One region of the Lysinibacillus sp. FW12 genome, then DNA from elsewhere that is predicted to be linked to it. Evidence: a T-box and tRNA genes for the amino acid it is inferred to sense, from the RefSeq annotation. Region 1 holds a T-box; the other regions hold tRNA genes.

Region 1 (6,079 bases):
GGAATCATGTTGCTAATTCATGAACTGGAAAAAATAATGGAACAGCATACAGAGAGACTTATCCGTCTTGCCTTTTACTATGTAAGAGATTTACAAAGTGCAGAAGATATCGTTCAGGATGTCTTTATAAAGTTCTACGATAATCAGCAGAACTATGAGGAACGTGGTGAGCTTAAGGCTTATTTATCGAAATTAGTTAGTAACCGAAGTAAAGATTATTTACGAAGTTGGACTTATCGGAGAATCCAAGTACAACAAAAAATTGCTGCCAAGCAGACGATCACAAGAAGGGATATGCTTGTCCGGCAAGATGAACAAACTTTGATTGAAAATGCAATCCTAGCTCTCCCATTCAAGCAGCGTGAGGTCATTATTCATTTTTATTTTGAAGAATTGTCTGTAGTCGACATTGCGCAGCTGATAAATATTCCTGAAAGTACAGTAAAAACAAGGCTACGTCGAGGGCGAGAGTTACTAAAGCTACAGCTACAGCATGTTGAATGGGAGGTGCTTCTGCATGAGTAAAGTGGATATTCGTGTCGTACGGGATTTATCAGAAAGCAAAAAGCGTGTGATGGCAAATGTCATTCAGCATTTAGAACAGCGTCCTGTTAAAAAATCTACTAGACGCTGGCAATATGGGCTTTTGGCCATGATTTTGAGCGTCTGTATAGGATTGTTTGTATATTTGCAATACAATGATCATCAAAAACAAACCTCTATGATCCCACCAGTATTAGATGAACGAATTTTAGAGCTATATTTACTACTTGGATCGAACTTTAGTGGAAAAAATCAATTACACAAGGCAGACTTTGATCTGTTTTTATCCATAGAATCGTCCTTTGCTTATGCACAAAAAAAGAAGTTAGTGCCTACACAAGAGCAAGTAGATAAGGAGCTCATTAGTATGAAGGAACTAATGTATGAAACATTGTTAACTTTTAATGAACAAATGTTGCCAAGTACAAAGGATGAATTTATCGCTAGTTATGCAAAGACGTTCGCCTATAAAATGGCATCAGCCAACCTTTTAATGGAGGCAAGCCGTGCAGATTATAAGGATGTAAGTGATCCAATTCGAAAATGGCTTGTCGAGCAAAAGGCCATGAATTATTTAGAGAAGCATTATCATAAAGACATTGACACCTTACGAGAAAAATATGGGATACCGGAAAATGACAGTCAAATGAAGCTAGTAAGAAGTGGAACAGTCTTAGCGATTAAGGAACATGAATTTTTAGTTGTCTCGGGTGTCTTGGATAGTGAGATTGGTCAATTATCGGTAGATGAATTAGTGAAAAAGCATAGCAATGGTACGTGGTTCCCTCTAGTGGATGTCCCCGAAACACTATCAGTTGGCGATCGCGTGGAGGTACAATATAGTCAAGTAATTGGGAACGACGAAGTTCAACCTTTCATTGATTTTAAAGATATCGTGGGTTTGAGAATAGTAGAAGAATATTAATAAAATAAAGGCTACCATTCAAAAATATAGAATGCATAGCCTTTTCCTTTAATTTAAATTCCGTTACAATAGTTGTAATATTTTCCTTAAATGGAGGTGTTGGGTTGTTATTTGCTATAGTAGATTTTACAACAGCCTTTTTCCTAAGCTTACCTCTTCTACTAATTTATTTTAAGAGTAGGTCGCAGCAAGAGACTCCTTGGCGTTGGTCGTTTCCTCTATGGTTATTCAATTACCTGAGTATTCGATATTTCGTTTCAGATGGAGAGCTATTTTGGGTTGTCCTTTGCTGGCAGCTACTATTTTTATGGCCAATAAGTCTAGTAATATATCTTCATTTATACAAAAAGGAAAAGAATTGGTCGTTTTACATAGGTTTGAAGAAAAAGCATGTTGTTTTTGTGGCAGTATTAATGGCGCTATTTGCGAGCTCTCCTGTGTATTCACTTTTTCTGGCAAATCAACAGGTAGTTGCTTTTCACCAGCAGTTAATGCAAGAGCTCGAGGCCAGCCCAGATCGGCAGCTTTATTTGATAAAGAATACGAATGCACCTTCCACACTGCTCGATGTAGCTGATCATATAGCTGAGGTTCGAAAGGGACCGGTTTATGCATCTACTTTACCTTGGCGAAGCAAGGTTGTTGTGCATCAGGATAATTGGCAAAAGGAATTTACATATGTTCGTTTTTATAATGGTTGGAGGCTAGATGGGCTATACCAAGAAAGTAATTGGGAGAATCAAAAAGATTAAGTAAGGGGAGTCAATCAGTTGCTACAATACGTTTGAAGGAAGATGAGTTAAAGAATAAATTAATGGCATTTTTTTGCGATGCTGGAGCAAGGATTAGAGCAAGATGAGGTAATTCAATTAGTGCAGAAAATGCCATCAACAGTAGTTACATTAAAGAGTCAATTAGCTGAAGAGCATTACAGAAACGCAGTATTCAATTACAAAACATTGCTAAAAAGCTTTTTTATCCAAACATATAATCAATCAAAATATGCGACCCTTCATCAACAAATCGCCACTTGTCTTAACGAGTTATCATAGGCGAAACATGATTGACAAACATTGGCTAATTTGATACGATGACATGCAATAAAAGCATACAAATTCGTTGATGAGAAAGAGTAGTGTTTCATTTTGTTCTACAGAGAGCCGGCAGTTGGTGGAAGTCGGTGTGCAGATGTTACATGAAAATCCTCTCTGAGAAGGTTAGCTGAAGAAAGTAAGCTAACCCGGGTGTCTACCGTTAAAAAGAACACGTATGTTTGTACGTTGCTGAGTGCTATTGACCATTGTGTTAATAGAATTAGGGTGGTATTCGCGGTTAACCCCGTCCCTTTTCTTGGGACGGGGTTTTTTGTATGCCTTTTATACAAATTTGATTGTATAGGAGGAACTAATATGCAGGTAGAACAAAAGAAAGAAACAACGGTTGAACGAGAAACACGGATTCGAGCTTTGTGGGAACAAGAGGCTACCTTTGCAAAATCCGTAACCAATCGAGCTGGACAGCAGCCATTTGTATTTTACGAAGGACCACCGACAGCAAATGGTTTACCACACGTCGGCCATGCATTTGGCAGAACAATTAAAGATGTTGTAGCTCGCTATAAAACAATGCAAGGCTTTTTCGTTGAACGAAAAGCAGGCTGGGATACACATGGATTGCCTGTGGAGTTAGGGGTAGAAAAGACATTAGGTATCTCTGGAAAACAAGAGATTGAAAATTACGGGGTAGAGCGTTTTATCCAAGCATGTAAAAATAGCGTTTTTACTTACGAACAGAAGTGGCGATCCTTTACAGAACAGCTAGGTTACTGGCTCGATATGGATGATCCTTATCTTACACTAAGTAATGATTACATCGAGTCCGTCTGGCATATTTTAAGTCATGTTCACAAGGAAAATCGTTTATATAAAGGGCATCGGGTGTCACCATATTGCCCTAGCTGTCAAACGTCCTTAAGCTCTCATGAAGTGGCACAGGGCTACAAGGATATCAAAGATTTATCTGTGACAGCCATGTTTAAGCGACAGGATCACGACGAATATTTTTTAGGCTGGACGACGACACCGTGGACTTTACCTGCCAATGTTGCTTTGGCAATGAATCCTGCACTTAAATATGTACGTGTAAAGCATGCAAATAACGTATACATCCTGGCTAAATCACTTGTAGCAAAGGTATTTTCAGAGCCTGTAGAAATAGTAAGTGAGCATGATGGGCATGAGTTTGCGGGTGTTTCCTATCACCCACCATTTTCTTATGTAAAGGTCGATAAAGGGCATGTTGTTGTCATGGCAGATTATGTGACAGAGCACAGTGGTACAGGGATTGTGCATATCGCACCTGCCTATGGCGAGGACGATTATAAAACAGTTCAGCACCATGGTTTATCCTTTATTAATGTAGTGGACTTGAAAGGGTGCTATACAGATGAAGTACCAGAGCTTGTCGGGCGATTCGTGAAAGATTGTGATGTCGATATTATAAAAATGCTTGCAAAAAAAGAGCTGTTATTTGCAAAAGAAAAATATGAGCATAGCTATCCACATTGCTGGCGCTGTGATTCACCATTGTTGTATTACGCAACAGATAGCTGGTTTATCAAGATGTCATCCTTAAAGGAGCAGCTTTTACAAAATAATCAACAAGTGACATGGTATCCAGGTCATATTAAGGATGGTCGATTTGGCAACTTCCTAGAAAATTTAGTGGATTGGAACATCAGCCGAAACCGCTACTGGGGGACACCGCTCAATGTATGGGTTTGTCAGGGTTGCGGTCATGAGGAGGCTCCAAACAGTATCGCAGCATTAATAAAATTAGCCAAAGGGGCTGTTGATGAGCAAATAGAGCTTCATAAACCATTTATCGATGACATTGTCTGCACTTGTCCTCAGTGTCAGGGAGACATGAAGCGTACACCTGAAGTAATTGATGTTTGGTTTGATAGTGGCTCGATGCCATTTGCGCAGCAGCACTATCCTTTTGAAGATGTGGCGACTTTTCACAATCAATTTCCAGCAAATGTCGTTATTGAAGGGATTGACCAAACACGAGGCTTTTTCTATAGTTTATTAGCCGTATCGACCTTGTTTACAGGGAAGCCACCTTATAAAAATGTCCTATCGTTAGGGCATGTGTTAGATGAGCATGGGCAGAAGATGTCTAAAAGTAAAGGCAATGCTTTAGAACCAGTTGAATTAATCGAGCAGTATGGAGCGGATGCTTTACGCTGGGCCTTTCTAGTAGATAGCTCCCCTTGGAATCCGAAGCGCTTTTCCAAGAAAATTGTATTGGATGCGAAATCAAAGCTAGTAGATACACTTGATCATACGTTTAAATTTTATGAAATGTATGCCACAATCGATGGGTTTACGTATGATGCCTCAAATACTGGTACACGGTCACATTTAGATCATTGGATTTTGTCTCGCTTACATCACACTATCCAAGTTGTGACAGCTGCCATGGATGATTACCAATTTACGCAGGCGACTAGGGAAATTGCCCAATTGGTGGAGGAGTTAAGCAATTGGTATATTCGCCGTTCTCGCGCCAGATTTTGGGCAAATGGGCTGACTGTAGATAAACGAGGAGCATTTAGTACACTTTACGAGCTTCTAACATCTATTTGTCAATTACTAGCTCCGTTTACTCCATTTATAGCAGAAGATATTTACCGACAATTATGTGGGAAAAGTGTCCATCTTGAAAACTATCCAATATGTAACGAGCAGCTAATGGATGTGAGGCTAGAACAAGAAATGGCAATGGTGTTAACAGTAGTGGAACTAGGACGTAGTATACGCAATAGCCAGGGGATGAAGGTTAAGCAACCTTTAAGTGAACTCATTGTTGCAGTAAATGGTGAGTTGGCAGATTACCAAGTCTATAATGAGCTCATTCAAGATGAGTTAAATATCAAGTTCTGTAGATGGACGCATGACTTTTCAGCCTATGAACGTGTCTATTATAAGCTGAACTTTAAAACAGCAGGAGCTGCATTTGGTTCAAAGGTGAATCAGGTAAAAGACTATGTAACGACATTAACAAATGAAGAGAAAATTAAGTTACAGCAACAAGGGGCATTAGATATCGTAATTGAAGATCAACAGCTTACATTGCTGTCAACGCATGTGGTCGCAGAATCCGTCGTGAAGGAGCATTATATAAAAGCAGAGGATAGCACTTGTCGTGTCTTGCTCAATGTACAACTAACGGAGAGCTTATTACAAGAGGGGCAAATGCGAGAATTGATCCGTACAATTCAAGATGCACGTAAAAAATGGCAGCTACCAGTGGAGCAATATGTGTCGATTGCCTTTAATGGGAGTTCGGAAGTCTTATCTATCATCCAGCAGCACGAAACTTTATTACAAGCAAATGTGTTGGTCAAAGCTCTGCATTATGGTGTGGAATGGCACGAAGAAACATCGATAGATACAGCACTGTTTAATGAAAAGCTTACAATTTTTGTTGCGCTATAAGAAAAATGCTCAGGTTACCGCCTGAGCATTTTCTATGTATGCTACAGGAAGCCACTTGCAAGATAACAGGCTGTTGCCCATATAAAGATGGCAGAGCATTTATTAAATA
Region 2 (6,079 bases), 1.1 Mb from region 1:
AGAAATTGAAACAAAGGAACAGCTAGATGAAGCCATCATTGCTGGAGTAGATATCATTATGTTTGATAACCGCAGTCCAGAAGAAATTCGAGATTGGCTTCCTTCTGTCCCCCCTACTATTGCAACAGAAGCTTCAGGGGGTATCACACTGGATAATTTAAAGGCTTATGCACAGTCAGGTGTTCAGTGGATTTCACTTGGTTCATTAACCCATTCTGTCAAAGCTTTTGATATTAGTGCACTTGTTCAAATGAAAGGAGCTCATTCCCTTGTCCATCACTAGTTTATTACAACAGACGACACTACTTCCTGAGCATTATCGGACATTATCCGTAGAGGAAATGGAATCTCGTATTTTAGCAATAAAGAAAAAATTAGGCTCTAAACTTTTTATCCCAGGACACCATTATCAAAAAGATGAGGTTATTCAATTTGCTGATGCAACTGGTGATTCTCTACAACTAGCTCAATTATCTGCCGCTAATAAGGAGGCTGAACATATCGTATTTTGTGGTGTACATTTTATGGCAGAAACGGCAGACATGCTGACAATGAAACAGCAACATGTCTATTTACCAGATATGCGTGCAGGCTGTTCGATGGCTGATATGGCGAATATTTATCAAACAGAACAAGCATGGCCAATCCTTCAACAGCTCTTTGGCGATACGATTATTCCTCTAACTTATGTCAATTCAACCGCGGCCATTAAAGCCTTTACGGGACGACATGGTGGTGCCTGTGTTACATCATCGAATGCAAGGGAGCTTGTACAATGGGCATTTACACAAAAACAGCGTATTTTCTTTTTACCCGATCAACATTTAGGGAGAAATACCGCCTATGATTTAGGTATTCCCCTTGAAAATATGGCCGTTTGGAATCCTCATAAAAATATGCTCGAAACTAAGGAATCACTTGAAAACATCCAGGTTATTCTGTGGAAGGGTCATTGTTCTGTGCATGAGGGGTTTACAGTTCAACATACGGAAGTCATTCGCAAAGAACATCCCACAATGAGGATTATTGTTCATCCAGAATGTAGTCGTGAAGTTGTTGCAGCAGCTGATGATGCCGGCTCGACAAAATACATTATTGATACAATCAATCGAGCACCAAGCGGATCTGCATGGGCCATTGGAACAGAAATGAACCTTGTCAATCGTATCATTAAGCAACATCCAGATAAACATATTATTTCGCTAAATGAAAATTTTTGTCCTTGTCTAACTATGAACCGAATAGACCTTCCACATTTACTATGGAGTCTTGAAAGTATTGAACAGGGGCAACCTCATAACCGTATACAAGTAGATGAACATACTACCGCTGAAGCACTTAGCTCACTTGAAAGAATGCTTGTACGGGGGTAACAAGAAGAATTTTAAAAGCAGACATGTTGTTGTATCAATATTTCTGCTTTTTTTGTAAAGTTAAGGAGTTATGAAAAACGTCGTTCATTTTTTGATATGACTTATACTTTTTTGATTAAGGATGTTGGGAAATAAATGAAATCCATTTACTTGTAGAAATTGACATGGATTTATTTTCTATGATACTGTCGATTTGGAGGTGATAATCAATGGCTTTTCAATCGAAAAATATATTTATCAATTTACCAGTAAAAGATCTTAACAAATCAATCAACTTTTTTAAAGACTTAGGTTTTGAATTTAATCAACAATTTAGTGATGAAACAACAGCTTCAATGATTATTAGCGAAAATATCTTTGCATTAATAATGGTAGAAGAACGATTCAAAGGATTTACAAAGAAGGAGATTGCAGATACAGCTACTTCTGCAGAGGCGATATTATGTCTTTCCGCTGAAAACCGAGAACAAGTAGATCAATTAGTAAATAAAGCACTAGCCTCTGGTGGTAAACCTTACAGTGAACCACAAGATCACGGATTTATGTACGGCTGGGGATTCCAAGATGTAGATGGGCATATTTGGGAAGTAGTATATATGGATGAAAGCGCACTAAATAATGAGTAATTATATATCTATCTAAATATAAAAAAAACAGTAGCTGCAAATGCAGTTACTGTTTTTTAGTATGACCCGTACGGGATTCGAACCCGTGTTACCGCCGTGAAAGGGCGGTGTCTTAACCACTTGACCAACGGGCCAATGGCGGAGAAGGAGGGATTTGAACCCTCGCGCCGGTTACCCGACCTACACCCTTAGCAGGGGCGCCTCTTCAGCCTCTTGAGTACTTCCCCAAATAAAAAATGGCTCCGAAGGCAGGACTCGAACCTGCGACAACCTGATTAACAGTCAGGTGCTACTACCAACTGAGCTACTTCGGAATAATGGTGGGCCTAAATGGACTCGAACCATCGACCTCACGCTTATCAGGCGTGCGCTCTAACCAGCTGAGCTATAGGCCCTTGGAGCGGGTGATGGGAATCGAACCCACGACATCAGCTTGGAAGGCTGAGGTTTTACCATTAAACTACACCCGCATAAATGGTGGGTCAGGACGGAATCGAACCGCCGACACTTAGAGCTTCAATCTAATGCTCTACCAACTGAGCTACTGACCCATTTCGTCCATGCTAAGCTTGCTCACTCTTTTGCTTCTCATGTTTTTCATTATAATAATGGCGGTCCCGACCGGGATCGAACCGGCGATCTCCTGCGTGACAGGCAGGCATGTTAACCGCTACACCACGGGACCTTTTGGTTGCGGGGGCCGGATTTGAACCAACGACCTTCGGGTTATGAGCCCGACGAGCTACCACTGCTCCACCCCGCGATAATGATATTCTGTTTCGAGTTTTTAAAGCACCATTTATAAAAATTTAAAACTGGAGGAGGTAGAGGGATTCGAACCCCCGCGCGGTGTTACCCGCCTGTCGGTTTTCAAGACCGATCCCTTCAGCCAGACTTGGGTATACCTCCGTTACACTATATAAATGGTGGACCTTGCAGGACTCGAACCTGCGACCGGACGGTTATGAGCCGTCTGCTCTAACCAACTGAGCTAAAGGTCCTTTAAGATGGCGGCAGAGGGGATCGAACCCCCGACCTTACGGGTATGAACCGTACGCTCTAGCCAGCTGAGCTACGCCGCCAGGATCTTTATACTGGTTATTTACTATGGTGGAGCCTAGCGGGATCGAACCGCTGACCTCCTGCGTGCAAGGCAGGCGCTCTCCCAGCTGAGCTAAGGCCCCATAATTTTAGGAAATGGTCGGGAAGACAGGATTCGAACCTGCGACCCCTTGGTCCCAAACCAAGTGCTCTACCAAGCTGAGCTACTTCCCGTTCGTTCTTTTGGCGCGCCCGACAGGAGTCGAACCCATAACCTTCTGATCCGTAGTCAGACGCTCTATCCAATTGAGCTACGGGCGCATAATAAATGGTGCCGAGGACCGGAATCGAACCGGTACGGTAGTCACCTACCGCAGGATTTTAAGTCCTGTGCGTCTGCCAGTTCCGCCACCCCGGCACATTTGGAGCGGAAGACGAGGTTCGAACTCGCGACCCCCACCTTGGCAAGGTGGTGTTCTACCACTGAACTACTTCCGCATGTGCATAAGTTTTTTTATCTGGCAATGAAAATAATGGTGCGGGTGAAGGGAGTCGAACCCCCACGCCTTGCGGCGCTAGATCCTAAGTCTAGTGCGTCTGCCAATTCCGCCACACCCGCTTATTATTATTTCAAAATGGTGAGCCATGAAGGACTCGAACCTTCGACCCTCTGATTAAAAGTCAGATGCTCTACCAACTGAGCTAATGGCTCGAAAAAATGGTGCCGGCTATAGGAATCGAACCCACGACCTACTGATTACAAGTCAGTTGCTCTACCTGCTGAGCTAAACCGGCATATGGTGGAGGATGACGGGCTCGAACCGCCGACCCCCTGCTTGTAAGGCAGGTGCTCTCCCAGCTGAGCTAATCCTCCTGGGTATTATGCCTAGCGACGTCCTACTCTCACAGGGGGAAGCCCCCAACTACCATCGGCGCTAAAGAGCTTAACTTCCGTGTTCGGTATGGGAACGGGTGTGACCTCTTTGCCATCATCACTAGACTTGCACGTAGATGTGCTGTCTTCTGCATTACAATAAGGATATAGCATTCTTAGCAGAAGTTCCTATATGTTAAGCTTCAAAATACACTATGTATAAAAGCTCTTATGAAAGAGTTGTTCTTTCAAAACTGGATAAACGTACATTGACTGCTTCAAACAATTTGGTTAAGTCCTCGATCGATTAGTATTCGTCAGCTCCATGTGTCACCACACTTCCACCTCGAACCTATCTACCTCATCGTCTTTGAGGGATCTTACTTACTTGCGTAATGGGAAATCTCATCTTGAGGGGGGCTTCATGCTTAGATGCTTTCAGCACTTATCCCGTCCACACATAGCTACCCAGCGATGCCTTTGGCAAGACAACTGGTACACCAGCGGTGTGTCCATCCCGGTCCTCTCGTACTAAGGACAGCTCCTCTCAAATTTCCTACGCCCACGACGGATAGGGACCGAACTGTCTCACGACGTTCTGAACCCAGCTCGCGTACCGCTTTAATGGGCGAACAGCCCAACCCTTGGGACCGACTACAGCCCCAGGATGCGATGAGCCGACATCGAGGTGCCAAACCTCCCCGTCGATGTGGACTCTTGGGGGAGATAAGCCTGTTATCCCCGGGGTAGCTTTTATCCGTTGAGCGATGGCCCTTCCATGCGGAACCACCGGATCACTAAGCCCGTCTTTCGACCCTGCTCGACTTGTAGGTCTCGCAGTCAAGCTCCCTTGTGCCTTTACACTCTACGAATGATTTCCAACCATTCTGAGGGAACCTTTGGGCGCCTCCGTTACCTTTTAGGAGGCGACCGCCCCAGTCAAACTGTCCGCCTGACACTGTCTCCTGCCCCGCTAAGGGGCATGGGTTAGAATTTCAATACAACCAGGGTAGTATCCCACCGACGCCTCCTTCGAAGCTGGCGCTCCGAGATCTCTGGCTCCTACCTATCCTGTACAAGTTGTACCAAAATTCAATATCAGGCTACAGTAAAGCTCCACGGGGTCTTTCCGTCCTGTCGCGGGTAACCTGCATCTTCACAGGTACTATAATTTCACCGAGTCTCTCGTTGAGACAGTGCCCAGATCGTTACGCCTTTCGTGCGGGTCGGAACTTACCCGACAAGGAATTTCGCTACCTTAGGACCGTTATAGTTACGGCCGCCGTTTACTGGGGCTTCAATTCGCAGCTTCGCTTGCGCTAACCACTCCTCTTAACCTTCCAGCACCGGGCAGGCGTCAGCCCCTATACGTCACCTTACGGTTTTGCAGAGACCTGTGTTTTTGCTAAACAGTCGCCTGGGCCTATTCACTGCGGCTCTCATGCGCTTGCACGCTCAAGAGCACCCCTTCTCCCGAAGTTACGGGGTCATTTTGCCGAGTTCCTTAACGAGAGTTCTCTCGCACACCTTAGGATTCTCTCCTCGACTACCTGTGTCGGTTTGCGGTACGGGCACCTCTCACCTCGATAGAGGCTTTTCTTGGCAGTGTGAAATCAGGAACTTCGTCCATACGGACTCGCCATCACAGCTCAACGTTACAGTGTGCGGATTTGCCTACACACACGCCTTACTGCTTGGACGCGCATAACCAACAGCGCGCTTACCCTATCCTACTGCGTCCCCCCATTTCTCAAACGGTGAGGAGGTGGTACAGGAATATCAACCTGTTGTCCATCGCCTACGCCTGTCGGCCTCGGCTTAGGTCCCGACTAACCCTGAGCGGACGAGCCTTCCTCAGGAAACCTTAGTCATACGGTGGACGGGATTCTCACCCGTCTTTCGCTACTCATACCGGCATTCTCACTTCTAAGCGCTCCACCAGTCCTTCCGGTCTGACTTCAACGCACTTAGAACGCTCTCCTACCACTGACATCGTAGATGTCAATCCACAGCTTCGGTGAATCGTTTAGCCCCGATACATTTTCGGCGCAGCGTCACTCGACCAGTGAGCTATTACGCACTCTTTAAATGATGGCTGCTTCTAAGCCAACATCCTGGTTGTCTGTGCAACGCCACATCCTTTTCCACTTAACGATTACTTTGGG
Region 3 (6,079 bases), 1.1 Mb from region 1:
GATTGGCACACCATTCTTTATTTACCTTGCGCGAAAAGGTGGAAAAAATAAATGAAACATGTAAAAACAATTCGTTTACTTCAACAAAAATTTTCTTTTTTATTAGATGTACAAGCTGCAAAAAAATTAATGGTGATTAGTCTACTAGCAGTTGCTGTTTTCTTTTTTAGTGCATCATTTGGTGATTCTTTCATCAATCCATTAAAGGTTTTACAAGCTTTTCTTGGTTACGGGTCAGATTTTGATCAGCTAATCATTATTGATTTCCGAATGCCTCGGATTTTCATTGCTGCCTTTGCTGGAATGGCGTTAGCCGTAGCAGGTGCCATTTTACAAGGAATCGTAAAAAATCCACTTGCCTCACCTGATATTATCGGGATATCAGCTGGTGGTGGTGCAGCAGTTGTTGGATTCTTAGCTATTTTCAGTGATTCTAATCACTCTTTAACAGTTAGTATAGAATGGTTACCATTAGCAGGCTTTATAGGAGCTACTGTTGTCGGATGTATTGTCTATCTATTTGCTTGGAAAGATGGTGTCACACCAAATCGTCTTGTCTTAATCGGTATTAGCGTGTCAGCTTTTATGCAAGCTATTACTACCATGTTAATGATTATCGGGCCAATTTATCAAGCGAGTGAAGCGAATAAATGGATTACGGGTAGTGTCAAAAGTGCAGATTGGGATCAAGTACAAATCGTTGTACCATTGATCATCGTTCTACTACTTATTACATTCTTTATTACACGACAGTTAAATGTTCAAGAACTAGGTGATGATACAGCGTCAAGCCTTGGGCAATCTGTTCAAAAAACACGCCTTTACTTAATCCTATTATGTTCCAGTCTAGTAGCGAGTGCTATAGCATTTGCTGGCGCCATTGGGTTTGTAGGATTAATGGCACCTCATATTGCACGACGCATTGTTGGTTCATCATTCGGTGTACTTATTCCAGCATCTGCAGCAATCGGAGCATTGCTTGTGATGATAGCAGATATTATTGGTCGTACTGCTTTTAGCCCGTTAGAAGTACCCGCTGGTGTCTTTACCGCTGCCATTGGTGCTCCCTATTTTATCTATTTACTATTTAGAAATCCTAATAAATAAAGGAGTCTATACTACATGACTGAATCGTTATTAACCAAATCCCTTACATTAAGTTATGGTGATTCCAATATTATCGAAGATCTCAATTTATCTATCCCTTTGAATGAAATTACTGTATTAATTGGAGCGAATGGCTGTGGTAAATCCACACTCCTACGCTCCATCGCTCGATTATTAAAACCTAAAAAAGGTTCCGTTCTATTAGATGGAGAGGATATTTTTAAATTATCAACAAAGCAGGTGGCTAGAAATCTTTCGATTCTTCCCCAATCCCCTGTTGCACCAGAAGGCCTAACTGTCCTACAGCTTGTGAAGCAAGGTCGCTATCCTTACCAAAGCTGGCGTCAACAGTGGACGGAAAAGGATGAAGAAATCGTATTAAATGCCTTAAGAGCAACAGGCACAGAGCATTTACAAGATAGACCAGTGGATGAGCTATCAGGAGGACAACGTCAACGTGCTTGGATTGCTATGACGCTTGCTCAAGATACGGATATTATTCTTTTGGACGAGCCTACGACATACTTAGATTTAACTCATCAGATAGAAGTTTTAGATTTATTGTACGAGTTAAACCAACAGCAAAAGCGAACGATTATTATGGTATTACATGATATTAATCTCGCATGTCGCTATGCCGATCATATTATTACTGTCCGTGATCGTGGTGTCTATCGTCAAGGTAAACCAGAAGAAATTATGACAACTGATTTAGTTAGTCATGTGTTTGACCTTGATTGCCAAATGACGACAGATCCAATATTTGGTACACCTCTATGCATTCCATATGGAAAAGGACGTAGAATTTCATAGCTTCTTAGTAAAATTAAAAGCCTACACAGATTAAACTATCCTGTGTAGGCTTTAATTTATGGTAGCTATATTATAAATCTATGACTAAAATTAAAAAGTGCAGTAGATGAAATTCATCTACTGCACTTAGTATGACCCGTACGGGATTCGAACCCGTGTTACCGCCGTGAAAGGGCGGTGTCTTAACCACTTGACCAACGGGCCAATGGCGGAGAAGGAGGGATTTGAACCCTCGCGCCGGTTACCCGACCTACACCCTTAGCAGGGGCGCCTCTTCAGCCTCTTGAGTACTTCCCCAAATAAAAAATGGCTCCGAAGGCAGGACTCGAACCTGCGACAACCTGATTAACAGTCAGGTGCTACTACCAACTGAGCTACTTCGGAATAATGGTGGGCCTAAATGGACTCGAACCATCGACCTCACGCTTATCAGGCGTGCGCTCTAACCAGCTGAGCTATAGGCCCTTGGAGCGGGTGATGGGAATCGAACCCACGACATCAGCTTGGAAGGCTGAGGTTTTACCATTAAACTACACCCGCATAAATGGTGGGTCAGGACGGAATCGAACCGCCGACACTTAGAGCTTCAATCTAATGCTCTACCAACTGAGCTACTGACCCATTTCGTCCATGCTAAGCTTGCTCACTCTTTTGCTTCTCATGTTTTTCATTATAATAATGGCGGTCCCGACCGGGATCGAACCGGCGATCTCCTGCGTGACAGGCAGGCATGTTAACCGCTACACCACGGGACCTTTTGGTTGCGGGGGCCGGATTTGAACCAACGACCTTCGGGTTATGAGCCCGACGAGCTACCACTGCTCCACCCCGCGATAATGATATTCTGTTTCGAGTTTTTAAAGCACCATTTATAAAAATTTAAAACTGGAGGAGGTAGAGGGATTCGAACCCCCGCGCGGTGTTACCCGCCTGTCGGTTTTCAAGACCGATCCCTTCAGCCAGACTTGGGTATACCTCCGTTACACTATATAAATGGTGGACCTTGCAGGACTCGAACCTGCGACCGGACGGTTATGAGCCGTCTGCTCTAACCAACTGAGCTAAAGGTCCTTTAAGATGGCGGCAGAGGGGATCGAACCCCCGACCTTACGGGTATGAACCGTACGCTCTAGCCAGCTGAGCTACGCCGCCAGGATCTTTATACTGGTTATTTACTATGGTGGAGCCTAGCGGGATCGAACCGCTGACCTCCTGCGTGCAAGGCAGGCGCTCTCCCAGCTGAGCTAAGGCCCCATAATTTTAGGAAATGGTCGGGAAGACAGGATTCGAACCTGCGACCCCTTGGTCCCAAACCAAGTGCTCTACCAAGCTGAGCTACTTCCCGTTCGTTCTTTTGGCGCGCCCGACAGGAGTCGAACCCATAACCTTCTGATCCGTAGTCAGACGCTCTATCCAATTGAGCTACGGGCGCATAATAAATGGTGCCGAGGACCGGAATCGAACCGGTACGGTAGTCACCTACCGCAGGATTTTAAGTCCTGTGCGTCTGCCAGTTCCGCCACCCCGGCACATTTGGAGCGGAAGACGAGGTTCGAACTCGCGACCCCCACCTTGGCAAGGTGGTGTTCTACCACTGAACTACTTCCGCATGTGCATAAGTTTTTTTATCTGGCAATGAAAATAATGGTGCGGGTGAAGGGAGTCGAACCCCCACGCCTTGCGGCGCTAGATCCTAAGTCTAGTGCGTCTGCCAATTCCGCCACACCCGCTTATTATTATTTCAAAATGGTGAGCCATGAAGGACTCGAACCTTCGACCCTCTGATTAAAAGTCAGATGCTCTACCAACTGAGCTAATGGCTCGAAAAAATGGTGCCGGCTATAGGAATCGAACCCACGACCTACTGATTACAAGTCAGTTGCTCTACCTGCTGAGCTAAACCGGCATATGGTGGAGGATGACGGGCTCGAACCGCCGACCCCCTGCTTGTAAGGCAGGTGCTCTCCCAGCTGAGCTAATCCTCCTGGGTATTATGCCTAGCGACGTCCTACTCTCACAGGGGGAAGCCCCCAACTACCATCGGCGCTAAAGAGCTTAACTTCCGTGTTCGGTATGGGAACGGGTGTGACCTCTTTGCCATCATCACTAGACTATTTTATGTATCTTGTTTTGAAGTTGTTTACCTGTCCTTCAAGACAAGAATTATTGTATAACGTTTTTTAACATTGTGCAATACTTTTTTATAAAAAAAAGAAATTATTACTTTTTAAAGATATTTTTGTTAAGTAAGAGAAAATATTGCCCTGCAAAATATTATATCAATTGTTGTTTCAAAAGAAAACAATTATTTTTCTTGATATGTTTTATAGCCTAAAATCTATAATAAAACAAGTGAAGGCCTTATGATTTCCCTCACTTGTTATCTAATGAAATGGTTGAAAGCTCTATTGTTAATCTTGTAATTTCTTCAATTGTTGTCGAAGGGCCAAAAGAGATTCTAAAAAATTGACGTGCTGCTTCCAAAGAAAAACCCATCGATAAAATAGCCTTCGTTCCAGATTCACTATGAATATCACATGCGCTACCTGTAGAGATACAGATTCCCGACTCGTTCAGCTTTAAAAGAACATATTGGCCCTCTAATCTATCCATCATTACACCACAAATATTAGGTAATTGCTGCTTACATTCTATTAGCTTGCATGATTCAGGCAGTTTACTTTTTAAAACTCCTCTTAACATCACATAATGTTGTAATTCATATTGATAGTTTTCAATTGCAGCTGCAAAGGCCACAATTGCAGGCGTATCTAATGTACCTCCTCTTAAACCTCTCTCATGTGTCACACCTGGTGTTAATGCTTGCACGCGGATGGAGGGATTTAGATAAACCGCACCACACCCCTTTGGCCCACCTATTTTATGAGCCGAAATTGTAATAGCATCTATTCCTTTTGGTATAGCTAATTTTCCAAATGACTGAACACAATCAATATGACAGTAAACACCTGATTCTCCTGCCAGCTCTATTATTTTCTTCAGAGGCTGAATGGAGCCAATCTCTGAATTAACATGTTGAATGGTAATCAAAGCCGTGTCTAATCGTATTGTTTTTTGAAGTTCCTGCAAATCAATACAACCATCCTTCTTTAACGGCAATTTTGTCACTTCATACCCCATTTTCTCAAGTGTATTCAAAGCTGCGTGCACTGACGTATGCTCAGCTTGAGATGAAATAATATGCTTCCCTTTTTTAGAGGCTAGTGCTAATGACAAGATGGCCATAATATTTCCTTCTGTTCCGCTCCCAGTGAAAATAATACCATCGCTAGTTACGCCTAGAGCTTGCGCTACAACTTCTCTTGACTGTTGCACGAAATAATGCGCTTGTCCTCCTAGATCATGAAGACTTGAACTGTTTCCATAATAACGCTGCGCTACCCCTATATAGGCATCAAGAGCTTCCTTCATCATAGGTGACGTTGCAGCATAATCCATATAAATCATCATCTTCTTCCTCTCTAATTCATCGGGTCTTGTTTTCTTTTTTATTTTATGTAAAGATAGGTGTCAAGACAATTGTAAAGAAGGTATAACTATGGATGTAAAGACAGACGTCCTTATCATCGGCAGTGGTATTGCGGCACTTCAGGCTGCTTTACTACTCGAAGAACATTTTCAAATACAAATTGTTACAAAATCTTCTGTTTATATGAGTAGCTCTTATCGTGCACAAGGTGGTATAGCAGCCGTTACAAGCAAAGAAGATCATATCAAACATCATATTGCTGATACATTGAAAGCTGGAGAATATCATCATGAAAAAAGAAATGTGGAAACACTTATAGAAGACGGCACTAAAATTATGCAGAACTATTTAAAAACTGGTCTCCCAATTGATCGTCACCTCGATGGAAAACCTGTTCTAGGACTAGAGGGGGCACATAGTCATCATCGTATTTTACATGCAGGTGGAGATCGAACTGGTCAAATTTTCATAGATTATTTGCTTCATAAACTTTCACCCAAAACAAAGGTCAATTGTTATGAAATGGCTTATGAGCTTTTACTGAATACAGATGGTGATTGTATAGGTGTACTCACTAAAGGCGAAAAAGGGATTAAACGCTATTTGGCTCATCATGTTATTTTAGCCACAGGAGGTGCAGGTGCACTTTATTCAAGCACATCCAATTAT

Evidence for each region. A T-box is a leader RNA that pairs with one kind of tRNA and senses whether it is charged. The one in region 1 lies ahead of ileS (isoleucine--tRNA ligase), so its partner is inferred to be a tRNA-Ile.
Region 2: it encodes a tRNA-Ile, which carries the amino acid that the T-box ahead of ileS (isoleucine--tRNA ligase) is inferred to sense. The anticodon was not compared.
Region 3: it encodes a tRNA-Ile, which carries the amino acid that the T-box ahead of ileS (isoleucine--tRNA ligase) is inferred to sense. The anticodon was not compared.

The regions. Positions count from the first base shown of each region.
Region 1 covers NZ_CP139094.1:2,238,772-2,244,850, forward strand. The annotation lists gene SJW71_RS11475 (sigma-70 family RNA polymerase sigma factor) at 7-525, shown strand; gene SJW71_RS11480 (DUF3221 domain-containing protein) at 518-1,468, shown strand; gene SJW71_RS11485 (hypothetical protein) at 1,573-2,220, shown strand; gene SJW71_RS11490 (hypothetical protein) at 2,299-2,520, shown strand; T-box leader at 2,579-2,817, shown strand; gene ileS (isoleucine--tRNA ligase) at 2,878-5,970, shown strand; gene SJW71_RS11500 (LysE/ArgO family amino acid transporter) at 6,012-6,079, opposite strand, start outside.
Region 2 covers NZ_CP139094.1:1,157,953-1,164,031, reverse strand. The annotation lists gene nadC (carboxylating nicotinate-nucleotide diphosphorylase) at 1-283, shown strand, start outside; gene nadA (quinolinate synthase NadA) at 270-1,373, shown strand; gene SJW71_RS05940 (VOC family protein) at 1,583-1,999, shown strand; tRNA gene SJW71_RS05935 (tRNA-Glu) at 2,062-2,133, opposite strand; tRNA gene SJW71_RS05930 (tRNA-Ser) at 2,136-2,226, opposite strand; tRNA gene SJW71_RS05925 (tRNA-Asn) at 2,237-2,313, opposite strand; tRNA gene SJW71_RS05920 (tRNA-Ile) at 2,318-2,394, opposite strand; tRNA gene SJW71_RS05915 (tRNA-Gly) at 2,396-2,469, opposite strand; tRNA gene SJW71_RS05910 (tRNA-Phe) at 2,475-2,550, opposite strand; tRNA gene SJW71_RS05905 (tRNA-Asp) at 2,609-2,684, opposite strand; tRNA gene SJW71_RS05900 (tRNA-Met) at 2,688-2,762, opposite strand; tRNA gene SJW71_RS05895 (tRNA-Ser) at 2,816-2,908, opposite strand; tRNA gene SJW71_RS05890 (tRNA-Ile) at 2,924-3,000, opposite strand; tRNA gene SJW71_RS05885 (tRNA-Met) at 3,008-3,081, opposite strand; tRNA gene SJW71_RS05880 (tRNA-Ala) at 3,108-3,183, opposite strand; tRNA gene SJW71_RS05875 (tRNA-Pro) at 3,198-3,274, opposite strand; tRNA gene SJW71_RS05870 (tRNA-Arg) at 3,285-3,361, opposite strand; tRNA gene SJW71_RS05865 (tRNA-Leu) at 3,370-3,458, opposite strand; tRNA gene SJW71_RS05860 (tRNA-Gly) at 3,464-3,538, opposite strand; tRNA gene SJW71_RS05855 (tRNA-Leu) at 3,575-3,659, opposite strand; tRNA gene SJW71_RS05850 (tRNA-Lys) at 3,677-3,752, opposite strand; tRNA gene SJW71_RS05845 (tRNA-Thr) at 3,760-3,835, opposite strand; tRNA gene SJW71_RS05840 (tRNA-Val) at 3,839-3,914, opposite strand; rRNA gene rrf (5S ribosomal RNA) at 3,925-4,040, opposite strand; rRNA gene SJW71_RS05830 (23S ribosomal RNA) at 4,202-6,079, opposite strand, start outside.
Region 3 covers NZ_CP139094.1:1,165,553-1,171,631, reverse strand. The annotation lists gene SJW71_RS06080 (FecCD family ABC transporter permease) at 1-55, shown strand, start outside; gene SJW71_RS06075 (FecCD family ABC transporter permease) at 52-1,107, shown strand; gene SJW71_RS06070 (ABC transporter ATP-binding protein) at 1,123-1,920, shown strand; tRNA gene SJW71_RS06065 (tRNA-Glu) at 2,053-2,124, opposite strand; tRNA gene SJW71_RS06060 (tRNA-Ser) at 2,127-2,217, opposite strand; tRNA gene SJW71_RS06055 (tRNA-Asn) at 2,228-2,304, opposite strand; tRNA gene SJW71_RS06050 (tRNA-Ile) at 2,309-2,385, opposite strand; tRNA gene SJW71_RS06045 (tRNA-Gly) at 2,387-2,460, opposite strand; tRNA gene SJW71_RS06040 (tRNA-Phe) at 2,466-2,541, opposite strand; tRNA gene SJW71_RS06035 (tRNA-Asp) at 2,600-2,675, opposite strand; tRNA gene SJW71_RS06030 (tRNA-Met) at 2,679-2,753, opposite strand; tRNA gene SJW71_RS06025 (tRNA-Ser) at 2,807-2,899, opposite strand; tRNA gene SJW71_RS06020 (tRNA-Ile) at 2,915-2,991, opposite strand; tRNA gene SJW71_RS06015 (tRNA-Met) at 2,999-3,072, opposite strand; tRNA gene SJW71_RS06010 (tRNA-Ala) at 3,099-3,174, opposite strand; tRNA gene SJW71_RS06005 (tRNA-Pro) at 3,189-3,265, opposite strand; tRNA gene SJW71_RS06000 (tRNA-Arg) at 3,276-3,352, opposite strand; tRNA gene SJW71_RS05995 (tRNA-Leu) at 3,361-3,449, opposite strand; tRNA gene SJW71_RS05990 (tRNA-Gly) at 3,455-3,529, opposite strand; tRNA gene SJW71_RS05985 (tRNA-Leu) at 3,566-3,650, opposite strand; tRNA gene SJW71_RS05980 (tRNA-Lys) at 3,668-3,743, opposite strand; tRNA gene SJW71_RS05975 (tRNA-Thr) at 3,751-3,826, opposite strand; tRNA gene SJW71_RS05970 (tRNA-Val) at 3,830-3,905, opposite strand; rRNA gene rrf (5S ribosomal RNA) at 3,916-4,031, opposite strand; gene SJW71_RS05960 (cysteine desulfurase family protein) at 4,294-5,388, opposite strand; gene nadB (L-aspartate oxidase) at 5,480-6,079, shown strand, end outside.